2 regions of the Alkalidesulfovibrio alkalitolerans DSM 16529 genome follow, and region 1 is predicted to be linked to the other one. Evidence: predicted binding sites of a transcription regulator. Region 1 holds the regulator's gene; the other holds the start of a gene.

What was found. Region 1 encodes sigma-54, which starts transcription at its own class of promoters, with help from an activator protein. Its sites were predicted from a motif close to CTGGCACGGNNNNTGCTT; they were not measured.
Region 2: the regulator sigma-54 is predicted to act here: its motif matches at 1,598-1,615, upstream of DSAT_RS06680 (TylF/MycF/NovP-related O-methyltransferase).

Annotation. Positions count from the first base shown of each region.
Region 1 is NZ_ATHI01000031.1:220,917-227,032, forward strand. It holds gene pyrG (CTP synthase) at 1-337, shown strand, start outside; gene kdsA (3-deoxy-8-phosphooctulonate synthase) at 381-1,178, shown strand; gene DSAT_RS13610 (KdsC family phosphatase) at 1,168-1,686, shown strand; gene lptC (LPS export ABC transporter periplasmic protein LptC) at 1,686-2,270, shown strand; gene DSAT_RS13620 (LptA/OstA family protein) at 2,279-2,896, shown strand; gene lptB (LPS export ABC transporter ATP-binding protein) at 2,900-3,625, shown strand; gene rpoN (RNA polymerase factor sigma-54) at 3,832-5,271, shown strand; gene hpf (ribosome hibernation-promoting factor, HPF/YfiA family) at 5,291-5,836, shown strand; gene DSAT_RS13640 (PTS sugar transporter subunit IIA) at 5,953-6,116, shown strand, end outside.
Region 2 is NZ_ATHI01000013.1:24,245-30,360, reverse strand. It holds gene DSAT_RS06685 (sulfite exporter TauE/SafE family protein) at 1-659, opposite strand, end outside; gene DSAT_RS06680 (TylF/MycF/NovP-related O-methyltransferase) at 854-1,540, opposite strand; gene DSAT_RS06675 (hypothetical protein) at 1,652-4,630, opposite strand; gene DSAT_RS15115 (radical SAM protein) at 4,835-5,785, opposite strand; gene DSAT_RS15360 (radical SAM protein) at 5,778-6,116, opposite strand, start outside.

The sequences.
Region 1 (6,116 bases):
CGACCTGGGCGGCACCATGCGCCTGGGGAGCTACCCGTGCGTCGTGGCCAAAGACACCAAGGCCTTCGAGGCCTACGGCGAGGAGTCCATCCACGAACGCCACCGCCATCGCTACGAATTCAACCAGAAATATCGCGCGGACATGGAGAAGCACGGCTACGTCTTCTCCGGAACGTCGCCCAACGGTGAACTCGTGGAGATCGTCGAACTCAAGGACCACCCCTGGTTCCTGGGTTGCCAGTTCCACCCCGAGTTCAAGTCGCGTCCCATGCGGGCGCACCCGCTGTTCCGCGAGTTCATCAAGGCCGCTTTCGGGTTCATGAAAGGCCGGAAATAGGCGGGGGCGCGTCGTGACGGTCTCTCCCGCCGCGCCAGGCGACCTGTACGAGAAAAGCCGCAAGGCGATGTTCCTCATCGCCGGGCCGTGCGCCCTGGAGAGTCGCTCCCTGGCGCTCGAAGTCGCGGCCGCCGTGGCCGAGGTCGCCGGACGCCTGGGGATCACGGCCATCTTCAAAAGCTCCTTCGACAAGGCCAACCGGACCTCCATCACGAGCTTTCGGGGACCCGGCCTGACGACGGGGCTTTCCTGGCTGGCCGAGGCGCGCGAGGCGACCGGCCTGCCGATCGTCACGGACATCCACCTGCCCGAGCAGGCCGCACCTGTGGCCGAGGTGGCGGACGTGCTCCAAATTCCGGCTTTTTTGTGCCGCCAGACCGATCTTCTGGTGGCCGCCGCAGCCACCGGGAAGGTGGTCAACGTCAAGAAGGGCCAGTTCCTTGCCCCCTGGGACATGAAGAACGTGGTCTCCAAGCTCGCCGAGGCGGGAGGCAGGCGGGTCTGGCTGACCGAGCGCGGCGCGAGCTTTGGCTACAACAATCTGGTGGTCGATTTCAGGTCCGTGCCGATCATGAAGTCCTTGGGCCACCCCGTGGTCTTCGACGCCACGCATTCGGTGCAGTTGCCGGGCGGGCAGGGAGGCGCCTCGGGCGGCCAGCGCGAGTTCGTGCCGACCCTGGCCAGGGCGGCCGTGGCTGCGGGCGTGGACGGGCTCTTCCTGGAAGTTCACCCCGATCCGGACAAGGCGCTGTGCGACGGCCCCAACTCCTGGCCGCTGGCCCGGCTCGAGCCCCTTTTGCGCGAACTTCTCGCCCTGCGGAGCGTGCCCCGTGCCGACTGAAAAAGCCCGCGACATCCGCCTGCTCGTGCTGGACGTGGACGGAGTGTTGACCGACGGCGGCCTTTATTACGACGCCGATGGACGGATCATGAAGCGCTTCCACGTTCAGGACGGCCTGGGCATCAAGCTGGCGCAACGCATGGGGCTAGAGGTCGCGGTCATCACCGGTCTGGATCATGCGGCCGTAGCCTCGCGGGTCCGCGAACTCGGCATTGCCGAATACCACGCCGGACACGTCGAAAAGCGTTCCCTCATCATGGATATGGCCACGCGCAAATCGCTTGAGCTTTCCCAGATCGCCTATCTGGGCGACGACTGGGTCGACGCCACGGCCATGCGTGTCGTGGGCCTGCCCATGGCCGTGTCCAACGCCCAACCCGAGATACTGGCGCTCGCGGCTTGGGTTTCGTCTCGCTCGGGTGGGTATGGAGCCGCACGCGAGGCCATCGCTTTCATCCTCGATGCCCAAGGCAAGTATGCGGAGTGCTGGCGGGCCTGGAGCGACTGATGGGCAGAAAATTCTCCCTGGCGCTGCTTTTGCTTGCGCTGCTTGCGGGCGCGGGTCTTTGGGGCTGGCAGTTCTTCAAGGACGACATCGATCTGGCCCGCGATCTCATCGGACAACTTCCCAAAGATCTGAACGTTGACGTCTCGGCGAAGGGCATTACCCTGTCGCAAGGCGAAGCCGGGGCGCTGCTGTGGGAGCTTGTCTCCGAGTCTGCCGGATACGATTCAAAGAAAGGAACGGTATTGCTGACGAACCCCGTCATTTCTTATTATGCGGACGGGCCCACGCCCATGTTGGTCATCCGGGCGCCGCAGGGCGAGGTGGACCAGGCCGCCAACACCATGGTCTTGACGCCGCACGTGATCGCCACGTACGGGCAGGTCACGGTCACCGGAAACAGACTGGACTATCTCGGCGCCGAACGGCGCATCGTCATCACCGGAGACGCCATTGTGGACCGGGGAGACATGGTCATGCATGCCCCGCGTCTGGAGATCGACCTCGTGACGCAGGACATGACCGCTCCCGAGGGCGTTCGGGTAACGACCTCGCGCGATTCATTCGCTCCTGGCACGGGACAATAGAGGCAACAATGCGTAATCATATCATGGATATGCTGTGGATGGTCATGGTGGCCTTGGCCGTCGTCTTCGGCGCGCCGCTTTCCGCCTCTGCTCAGGCGGCGGCCGCCTCCGAGAGCGTCCCTACGCGCATCACAGCGGACAAACTGACCTACAGTCAGGAGCGCGACACGGTCATCTTCGAGGGGCAGGTGCACGTGGTGCGCGGCGAGATGCAGATATGGTCCGACAAACTGACCGGCTACCTGACGCCCAAGGACGGAGCCAAGGAGGGCACGGGGCCTTCTCTTGCCGCCGAGGACGCCGAGATCCGCACCGTGGTCGCCGTGGGCAACGTACGCATGCTGCATCAAGGCCGGGAAGGCTTTAGCGGCAAGGCGACCTTCGTGGTTGCCGACGGTGTGCTGACCATGGAGGACAACCCGGTCATCGTGGATGGCCCCAACCGCGTTGTGGGCGAGGTGATCCGCTTCTATTCAAAGACCAACCGAAGCGAAGTGCTCGGCGGCAAGAAGCGCGTCGAGGCTGTATTCTTCACCACTGGCGATGAGTTTGCGCCTGCCCGGCCGACTCCGCAGGGACAGAACGCAACCAGCCCGTCCCCTGGTTCCGCACCGAAGGCCGACTGACGCATGTCCAGCAGACTTGAAGGCAGGGAACTGCGTAAGGTCTACGGCCAGCGGGAAGTCGTCAAGGGCGTCTCGCTTTCCCTGGGCCAGAACGAGGTCTTCGGCATCCTGGGGCCCAACGGGGCGGGCAAAACCACGACTTTCTACATGTTGCTCGGCGTGGTCAAGCCGACCTCTGGGCACGTCTTTCTCGACGATCGCGAATTGACCCGCTGGCCGCTGCATCTGCGGGCCAGGGAGGGGCTTTCCTACCTGCCCCAGGAAAGCTCGATCTTCAAAAAGCTCACCGTGCGCCAAAATATGGAGATCATCCTGGAACATACGGATCTCTCGCGCAAGGAGCAGCGCATGCGCTGCGACGCCCTGCTCGACGAGTTGGGCATTCGCCGTTTGGAAAAATCACGAGCCGTGCATCTTTCCGGTGGTGAACGCCGCCGCCTGGAGATCGCTCGGGCTCTCATCCGCAGCCCCAAGTTCATCCTCCTCGACGAGCCTTTCGCCGGCATCGATCCGCTGGCCGTGGACGACATCAAGGAGATCATCCGGGGACTGAAGGACAAGGGCATTGGCATTCTCATCTCGGACCACAACGTGCGCGAGACGCTTTCCATCTGCGATCGCGCGTCCATCGTCTTCGATGGCACGATCATTCTTACGGGCACTCCGCAGGAAATCGCCGCCAATCCCCGCGCTCGGCAGGTTTATCTGGGTGAGGAGTTCTGCCTTTAATGGAATTTTCGTGCCAACTTTGAAAAAACCTTGCCACACAAGCCTTGAGCCGTTGCAAGGGCAGGACGAGTGTGGCATGTTGTCCATAAGAATCAGCCGGGCGACAAGGACTCGCAGGTACGATTTGCGGCTCAAAAAATTCCGGACTCCCGGCCGCATCCCTGTGAAGGGCTGAAGAGTCCTCGCGCATCGGCACAAAGGCATACATGGCGCTCGAACTCAGACAGCAGCTCAAATTATCGCAGCAGCTGGTCATGACCCCCCAGTTGCAGCAGGCCATCAAGCTCCTGCAGCTTTCCCGCCTGGAATTGGTGGAGACGGTGAATCAGGAATTGATGGAGAATCCTTTCCTTGAGGAAGGATTCGACGAGCCTGAGCCGAATCTGGATTCCGAGGGCCGCGAGCCAGTTGCGCAAAATGATGTCGTGCGGGAGATGCCCGGCGATGAGAACGCGTTGCGCCGCGAGGCGGACTGGGACAACTATCTGGGCGACTTCGCCAGCGCCTCGCGCCAATCCCAGGTGCGTGAATACGAGGCGCTCGAAGAGGGTCAGGGCTTCGAGGCCCGGCTCACGGGCAAGCACTCGCTTGATGGCCATCTCGCCTGGCAAATCCGTCTCTCCGATTTTACCGAGCAGGAGATGGAGATCGCCGAACACATCCTGGGCAATCTCGATTCCTCCGGCTATCTGGCCTCCCCTGTGGAGGAGATTGCAGAGATCACGCAGTCCGGCGTCGAGGATGTCGAGCGCGTGCTCAAACGCGTGCAGCGCTTCGACCCCCTGGGAGTGGCCGCCCGCGATCCTCGCGAGTGTCTGCTCGTGCAGGTCGAGGCTCTCGGCTACGACGATCCCGTCCTTGTCTCCCTTATTTCGGAACACCTCGAAGACCTAGAAAAGAAACGCTATAAGCCGCTGGCCCGGAAGTTCAAGCTGACGCTCGAAGAGTTGAAGGAGTATCTGGACATCATCCAGACGCTCGACCCCATGCCTGGATCGAGCTTTGGCACCAGCGAGCCTGTCTATGTCTCCCCGGATGCCTACGTGTACAAGTTCGAGGACGAGTTCGTCATCCTCCTGAACGAGGAAGGGCTGCCCCGGTTGCAGCTCAACTCCATGTACATGGACTGCCTGCAAGGGGCGAAGTGCAAGGAAAAGGATTACTTCCAGGAAAAGATGCGCTCGGCCGTGTGGCTCATGAAGAGCCTCTACCAGCGTCAGCGCACCCTGTTCAAGGTTCTGGAGAGTATCGTCAAGTTCCAACGGGATTTTTTCGAGGAGGGGGTTAAACATCTCAAGCCTTTGATCCTCAAGGACGTGGCCGACGACATCGGCATGCATGAATCCACGGTCAGCCGTATCACCACCAACAAATATGTGGCCACGCCGCACGGAACCTTCGAACTCAAGTTTTTCTTCAACTCCGCCCTCACGCTCGATGACGGGTCGGAGGTGGGCTCCGAAAGCGTCAAGGCGTTGATAAAACAACTCATCGGCGAGGAAGACTCCCACCAGCCGCTGTCCGACGAAAAAATCGTGGACATCCTGAAGGACAAGCTCCAGGTCAACATAGCCCGCCGGACAGTGGCCAAGTACCGCACCGCGCTGAACATTCCGTCTTCGAGCAAGCGCAAAGAGATTTTTTAATTCCAGCAAGGAGCGTCATATGAACATTGCATTCAATTTCAAGAATTTCGATCCCTCCGAGCACCTCAAGGACTACGCCGCCAAGCGCTTCGAGAAGCTTTCCAAATATCTTTCCAACACCGAGGATTCCGAGGTGCAGGTCAACCTTTCCGTGGAAAAGATCCGGCAGGTGGCCGAAGTCACGGTTTCCGATGACAACCTCCACCTGTCGGCCAACGAATCCTCCGAGGACATGTATTCGACCATCGACATGGTGCTGGACAAGGTTTTGGCCCAGTTGAAACGCATCCGCGAAAAGCAGAAGAACAAACGCGGCGGCAAGGCCGAAACCAGGGCCGTGCGCATGGACGTCATCAGCTTCACGGGCGAGGGCGACGCCAGAACCAAGAGCATCGTGGGAACCGACCATTTCGACCCCAAGCCCATGGATGTCGAGGAGGCGGCCATGCAACTCGAAAGCCTGGACTACGAGTTCTTGGTCTTCCTGAACGCGGAGACGGAGCGGCTGAACGTCATCTACCGCCGCAACGACCGTGAATTCGGGCTGATCGATCCCGGCTTCTAAGTCGGCGGGCGAATCGGGGAAACTCGCCGACGGCGGCGCGGGCAGGGAAGCGGTCCCGCCCGCGCCGCGGCGCGAACGACGGCTGTCGCCGCAACACGAGGAATTCGACGCACGTCATGAAACTTGGAGACTATCTCGCGCCAACGTCCGTTCTCGCGGAACTGGAGGCAACCACCAAGGCGGAAGTTCTCGCCGAAATGGTTGCGCCGCTCGCAACAGAACACCCGGAACTTGATCCCGAAACAGCCGCGCGCGTGCTCATGGAGCGCGAGCGCCTGGG
Region 2 (6,116 bases), on a different contig from region 1:
CCGATCATGGCGGGCAGATAGATGAAGCCCAGGGCGTAATCCGGCAGTCCGGGCGCTGAGAGGCCGTTGACGATGTAGCCGACGGTTCCGGCCAGAGCGATGGGAAAACCGATGGCGGCCGAGGTGCCGATGGCCTTGTGCAGGGGCACGTTGCACCAGCTCATGAAGGGCACGGAGAGCGTGCCGCCGCCGATGCCCACCAGCGCCGAGACCACGCCGATGATCCCGCCCGCGCCGGTCATCCCGGCCTTGCCCGGCAGTTGGCGCGTGGGCGCGGGCTTCAGGTCGAGCAGCATCTGCGCGCAGACGAAATACAGAAACATGGCGAAAAAGCCTTTGAGGAAGTTGGTGGACAGCGCGGCCGCGAGCCAGGTGCCGCCGAAGGTGCCGATGAGGATGCCCGGGGTGATGGTCGCCACGATCGTCCAGATCACGGCTCCGCGCCGGTGGTGGGCGCGGAAGCTGGAGATGGAGGTGAAGCAGATGGCGGCCAGCGAGGTGCCCAGCGCCATCTTCATGATGTACTCGGGCGGCAGCCCTTGCAGGGCGAAGAGATAGACGAGCGCGGGCACGACGACGATGCCGCCGCCAACGCCCAGAAGACCGGCGATGACGCCGGCGATCGCGCCGAACACGGGATAGATGAGCCAGGTGAGCATTGGGCCTCCGCGCGTACGGCCGGGTGGCGGGAAGCCCTTACGAGAGGAAGTCGCGCCTCGGCCTTGTTTGGTCAAACGATCAGCCGATAGGCCGAAACGCCGTTCAAGTCAAGGCGCGGCGTGTATGCGGTCGCTCCTGGAAACGAAGCGCTGCGATCGACAGCGCGTCGGATGGAATGAATGTGGACGTCAGCCTACCAGACGACCGCGGCCAGCTTGTAGTGGTCGCGCCGCGCGGCCAGGATGCGCCAGTTGCGGCCGCAGGCCTTGGCCCAGTGGTGGAAGGCGGCGAAATCGTCGCGCGGCTGGAAGTCGTCGAAGATCATAACCGTGCCACGCTTGATGACGCGGTTGAGCGTCATGAGCACGTAGAGCGTGGAACTGTAGAGGTCCGCGTCCAGGTGCAGCACGAGCTGGCGCTCGGGCGTGAATCCGGCCAGGAACGGTTCGAGCGTCTGGTTGAACCAGCCCTTGACGAAACTGCCGCGCGGGTCCGTGATGTTCGGGATGGCGCCGTTTTGCGAGAAGGCTCCCTTCCCGCGGTTCCCGGCGTGCCAATCCTCGGGCAGCCCCTCGAAGCTGTCGAAGCCCACGAAGCGGGACTCCGGGCAGGTGTTCAGCGAAAGCCAGTCGCGGAAGCTCTGGCCCCCGGCGACGCCGAACTCCAGATAGTCCACGGGCCGGTTTTTGAGCACATGGTCGTTGACATGGGCGTAAAGCAGGCGACGGTCCTTGTATTCGTAGTCGAAGGCCGGGTAGTCGCCCTGGTGCTCGCGCATGACCTCGGCGTGGATCAGACCGAAATACCCGTGTTCCCACGCGTTCTTGTCGCCGTTCAGGATGAGTCCCACGGCCGCGCCTATCTGTTGTTTGTCGAACATGTTCGTGTTCCCCTGGCTGACGGATGACCGACGCGGAAACGTCCGCGCGCATCTTCCAAGCAAGGAACGTGCCGCCAAGTGGGGCGCGATGGCGCGGCGCCCCGGGCGCAATCAGGGTTTGGAGGCCAGGGCCTGGATGTCGTCCAGATACGTCTGGGCGTTGTTCAGGTAGAAGGCCAGGGCGCGGCTGAACTGTCTGCCGAGCAGGCCGTTGACCAGGAGCAGGCTGATCTCCTTCTCGCGCCTGAGCACGTACTGCGAGAGCAGAAAGGCCTTGCGCTCGTCCTGGCTCATGGCCGCGAGCATCTGGCGCATGACCGTCCTCGCGCGCGGCTGGTACATCCAGAAATGCATGAAGTCCAGGGCGTTGACGATGACGATCTTGTCCAGGTCGCGATGCTCGTAGGACAGCGTCTCGATGATCGTCTCGGGCGATTCGAGGAGCTCCAGCATGTCCTCCTGGGGATAGAGGACCTCCAACAGGGCGTAGGTCTCGTAGACCTGGCGGAACTTCTCGCGCAGATCGCGCCTGCGCAGGGCCATGTTCGCGGCCCTGTCGGCCAGGCCTTCGATGACGCCCGCCACGCAGTCCGAGGCCAGCTTGGAGATGATCGCGGCCCACTTCTGCAGGACGTCGTTCACGGCGGCCACGCCGTAGGCCCCGAGGATGTTCCCGGCCACGGCGTTGAAGAGCACGGCCAGCGGGATGGAGAGGACGCTGCGGAAGAAGTTGCCGTACACGGCGGCGCGGGGCAGGCCGCGCAGGAGGTTGTGGCCCGAGAGATACAGGCCGTTGATCAGCCCCATGACCGCATAGAGCGTGAACGGATCGGTGGCTGTGGTCACGCCGAAGCCCCGCTCCAGAAGGAGCGTCTTGACCAGATAGTCGAGCAGCGGGACGGAGAAGCCGGTGAAGAGCAGCGAATCGGCCAGCCGGTCCCAGCTCACGTAGTTGTTCCAGCGCAAGAGCGGCGAACGCCAGAGTCCGCCGCCGCCCAGCACCGACTGGATGATGTTGCGAAGCCCGGTGATGCCGAACCAGATGAAGGGGCCAAGCCAGGCCAGCACCCACCAGTCCTTTGTCAGGGCGAAGGTCAGGGCGGCCGGGATGAACCCGAGCAGAACCTTGAGCCCGTTCTTCAGATGGCTGTTCATGTAGGTCCAGGAGAAGCCGGGACCCTTTCGCGCCGGCGCGGCCTCGAGCTGGGAGGCCGGAGGGTGGGCGCGCACGCCGCCCAGGGTGAAGACGTTGCCCTTGCCGTCCGGCGCGAGGCTGCATCCCCCCTTGATCCAACTCCGCCTGGCCTCGTGCCCCGGACCGCAGCCGGGAAAGACGCCTCGCAGCAGACGCAGGAAGGCGCCGGCCGCGCCGTTCGCCCGGCGCGGGGTGCAGACGGTCTGGGGCGTGACTTCGAGAAACAGTGGCAGGGGCTTGCGCAACTGGTGGCCGCGACGGCCCAAGGCCCGCCGGGCGCGCGTGGGAAGCGTCTCGGTCACCACCAGCCCCATGCCGTGACGGCGGCCCGATTGCCCCGTGGAGTCCGTGCCGATGCGCACCCTGAGGGTGCGTCTGCGGTAGAAAGCCAGGAAGATAGATATCTGGTCCAGGATGTCCGCCATGCGCGCGTGCGCCTCGCGGCTGCGCGGCGTGTCCTCCTGTTCGAGTTCGTCCATGGCTCGGCGCACGAACTTCTTGAACCGCACGGGGTTGGCGGAGTTTATGATCTCCTGCAACTCCAGGATCGCGGCCAGATCGGCCTGCGCGCCGCGTTCGTGGGTTCGCAGGTTGAAAATTTCCAGGTGGGTTATAGCGCCCCGGCAGTCGTAGAGCAGGAAGAGCACGTCCTGCACGGTCAACCCCGAGAGGTCCAGGGTGATCCAATTGTTCACGTGCAGCGACGCGATGCGCTCGCACAATTCCCGGGCCGTGAGCGAGAGGAGTTCTGGCGCCTCGGCGTTTTCAATGGGAGCGAAGGTGTTTTCGATGTCCGGATTGGCAGAGGGTTGCAGCCAGCGATCGACGATGGATTCCGCATCAACTTCCTCGGGCAGGCCGACCGCGTCGGCTCTTTCTCGGGCCGACTCGCCCCGTGCCTTGTCGATGCGCTGCCCGATGAAGTGGCCGAGGTGGTAGGTGGAGGGCTGCCCCGCGCCCACGTGGGCGGCAAAGCCCTCGTGCGTCAACTCGGGCAGGTCCACGCCGTATTCGCGGCCGATGCGCAGGCGAAGCTCGCGGTTGTACTTGTCGAGCACGCTCCAGACATAGCGCTGCTGGTAAAGCGAAACCTGGCGACCCTGCTCGCAGAATTCGCGCATGGCCGGCTTGCGCAGGAAATCCAGGAATTCGTCGCAATCGGTGAAGCCGCGCGGCGTCCACAGGAGTTTTGCGAAGCGCCCTTGATGCCGCGCTCTGAATTCGACTCCGACCCTGGCCGAGATGTTCATGATCACGGCCGCTTCGAGCAGTTCCTGGGCGGCATCGGGCTGAATGTGGTTGTAGGTCACCACCGTGAGCTTGCGGATGCCCTTGATCCAGGCGTCCATGACCAGGTGCGTGGGCGATTTGCGGCCCTTGGTGTTGGCGTCGTGCACATGGTCGTCGAAGCACATCTGATTCCACTCCTCGGGCATTTCGAGGAGATGGTGCTTGGCGAGCTCGGCACGGATGACCAAGGGCTTGCCTGTCACGGCACGACGGAAATCGTGGGCCAGTTCGAGCTGCCGCCGCGAATGCCCCTTGGCGCGGACGAGTTCCTTCATGATCTGCACGAGCACGCGCGCGGTGTTGATGCGCAGGGCGCTTTCCGGGGCCGAGAGCACCTCGTCGCGAAGGCCACGAAGCGCCGCGAGCCGGTCTTCGGCCTTGCCGCGTTCGAGCGACCCGAGCAGATGGATGACGGCGTAGGCGATGCGCAGCCCCTTGGAGGCGGAGAGCTCCTTGATGCCGTGCGGGTGCAGGTAGGGGGCCAGCAGCCGTTTCCAGGACGAACCGTGGCCGCGCGCGAGCACGTCGTTGACGATGCGCAAAAGCTCGTGATCCTGGGGGTCGAAGAGGATGCCGCCGGGTGCGGTCGTGGGCGCGTCGCTCATGGCTAACTCGCGTGTATCTCTTTTCGCGCTCGCGTTTGTGGTCCGGCAGCCGTATTTGCGTGAACGTATGACCACTCGTTCAATCTAAAGGGCTGCGTCCGGCATCGTCGCCACAAACATGTTATTATTGTAACAAGCTCGGGGTCAACTGCTTTGTGCGGCCGCGCCGGGGTGGGGAAGCGAGCCGCGAGGGCGGCGGAGGGTTCAGGCGAGGGTGTGCAGGCTGCCCGTGAGGTCTGCCACGAGAGAGGCTGTGGCTGGGCGCAGATCGGGGTCTTCCCAAAGGGAGGTGCACAGGTCGCACGGTCCGAGGAAGAGGCGGCCGGGATCGGCAAGTCCTCGTTCGACAAGCATTCCATGAACTCCGGCGGGGCCGCGCCAGGAGAGGATGTTGAGGAGCAGATCGCCGCGCATGTCGTGCAGAAGCGACAGGAGGGGCTCGCGCGTTGCGTCGCCCACGAGGCGTGCCCCTTCGCCGAAGCTGCAACAGGCGTAGAAAAGGCCGTCGTGAGTCACGGCCGGATATCGCAGGACTTTGTCGCAGGCGCCTTGCCAGGCGGCTGCGGGGCGGGACGTCGCATGGTCGCGCGACCGCACGCGGCCCGCGAGGACAAGCGCGCCGCGCGCTTGACGAAGCCTCGGGGAATCAAGGGCCTCTCCGATGACCCGGCGCGTTTCGTCCGGGGGCATGGCTCCGGGGCCGCGGTCGAGGATCTTGAGCACCACGCCGAGTCCGAGGGCCAGGGCCGCGCGCACGGCGTTTCCCACCCGCTCGGGGGGTACGAATTCCGCGTGGAAAAGATCGAGGCTCGTGACATAGGTGGTGAGACCGAGGGAGACCAGGGGAGACAAGCACTTCATGGCCGCGGCCTCGGAGGTTGCGAAGAAGCTGTTGCTGACCAGTTCCGCTTCGAGCCCCAGTTCGTGAGAGGCGTGCAGGGTATCGCGCACGAGGTCGGGAAAAAGCATGGGCTCGCCCCCGGTCAACGAGACGCTGCGAAGGCTTTCGAGCCCGGCCGCCTCGACGAGGTAGCCGCGGGCATCCTTCACGCCCATGGTTCCCCCGGTCGTGGGAGCGCCCAAGACCCCGCAATGGCGACAGGCCGCGTTGCAGTTCCGGGTCAGACACAAAGAGAGTCCGACAGTCTCAACCATGACAGGCCCGTTTCGAGGTGTTCGAATAGTCGTCGAGAAGGGCGGCCAGATGCGGGCGGACGTCGGGGTTGAGAAAGAGATCGACGCATACGTCGCAGGTGGTGAAGTAGCGGTTGCGGGCACGAAGCCCCGGGACCCTTCTCTTAAGTTCGGCCAACACGGCCAACGGTCCTGCCTCGGCCAGGATGCACAGCAGAAGATCCGACCGCATGGCACGCAAAAGCGTTCCCGCGTCCGCGTCGCGCAGGTTCCCGACATGGGCGATGCGCTCCTCGGGGCCGCGCTCGGCGTCGCCGAAGCAGCAGCACGCGTAGAGGTCGCCGCTGGGGGC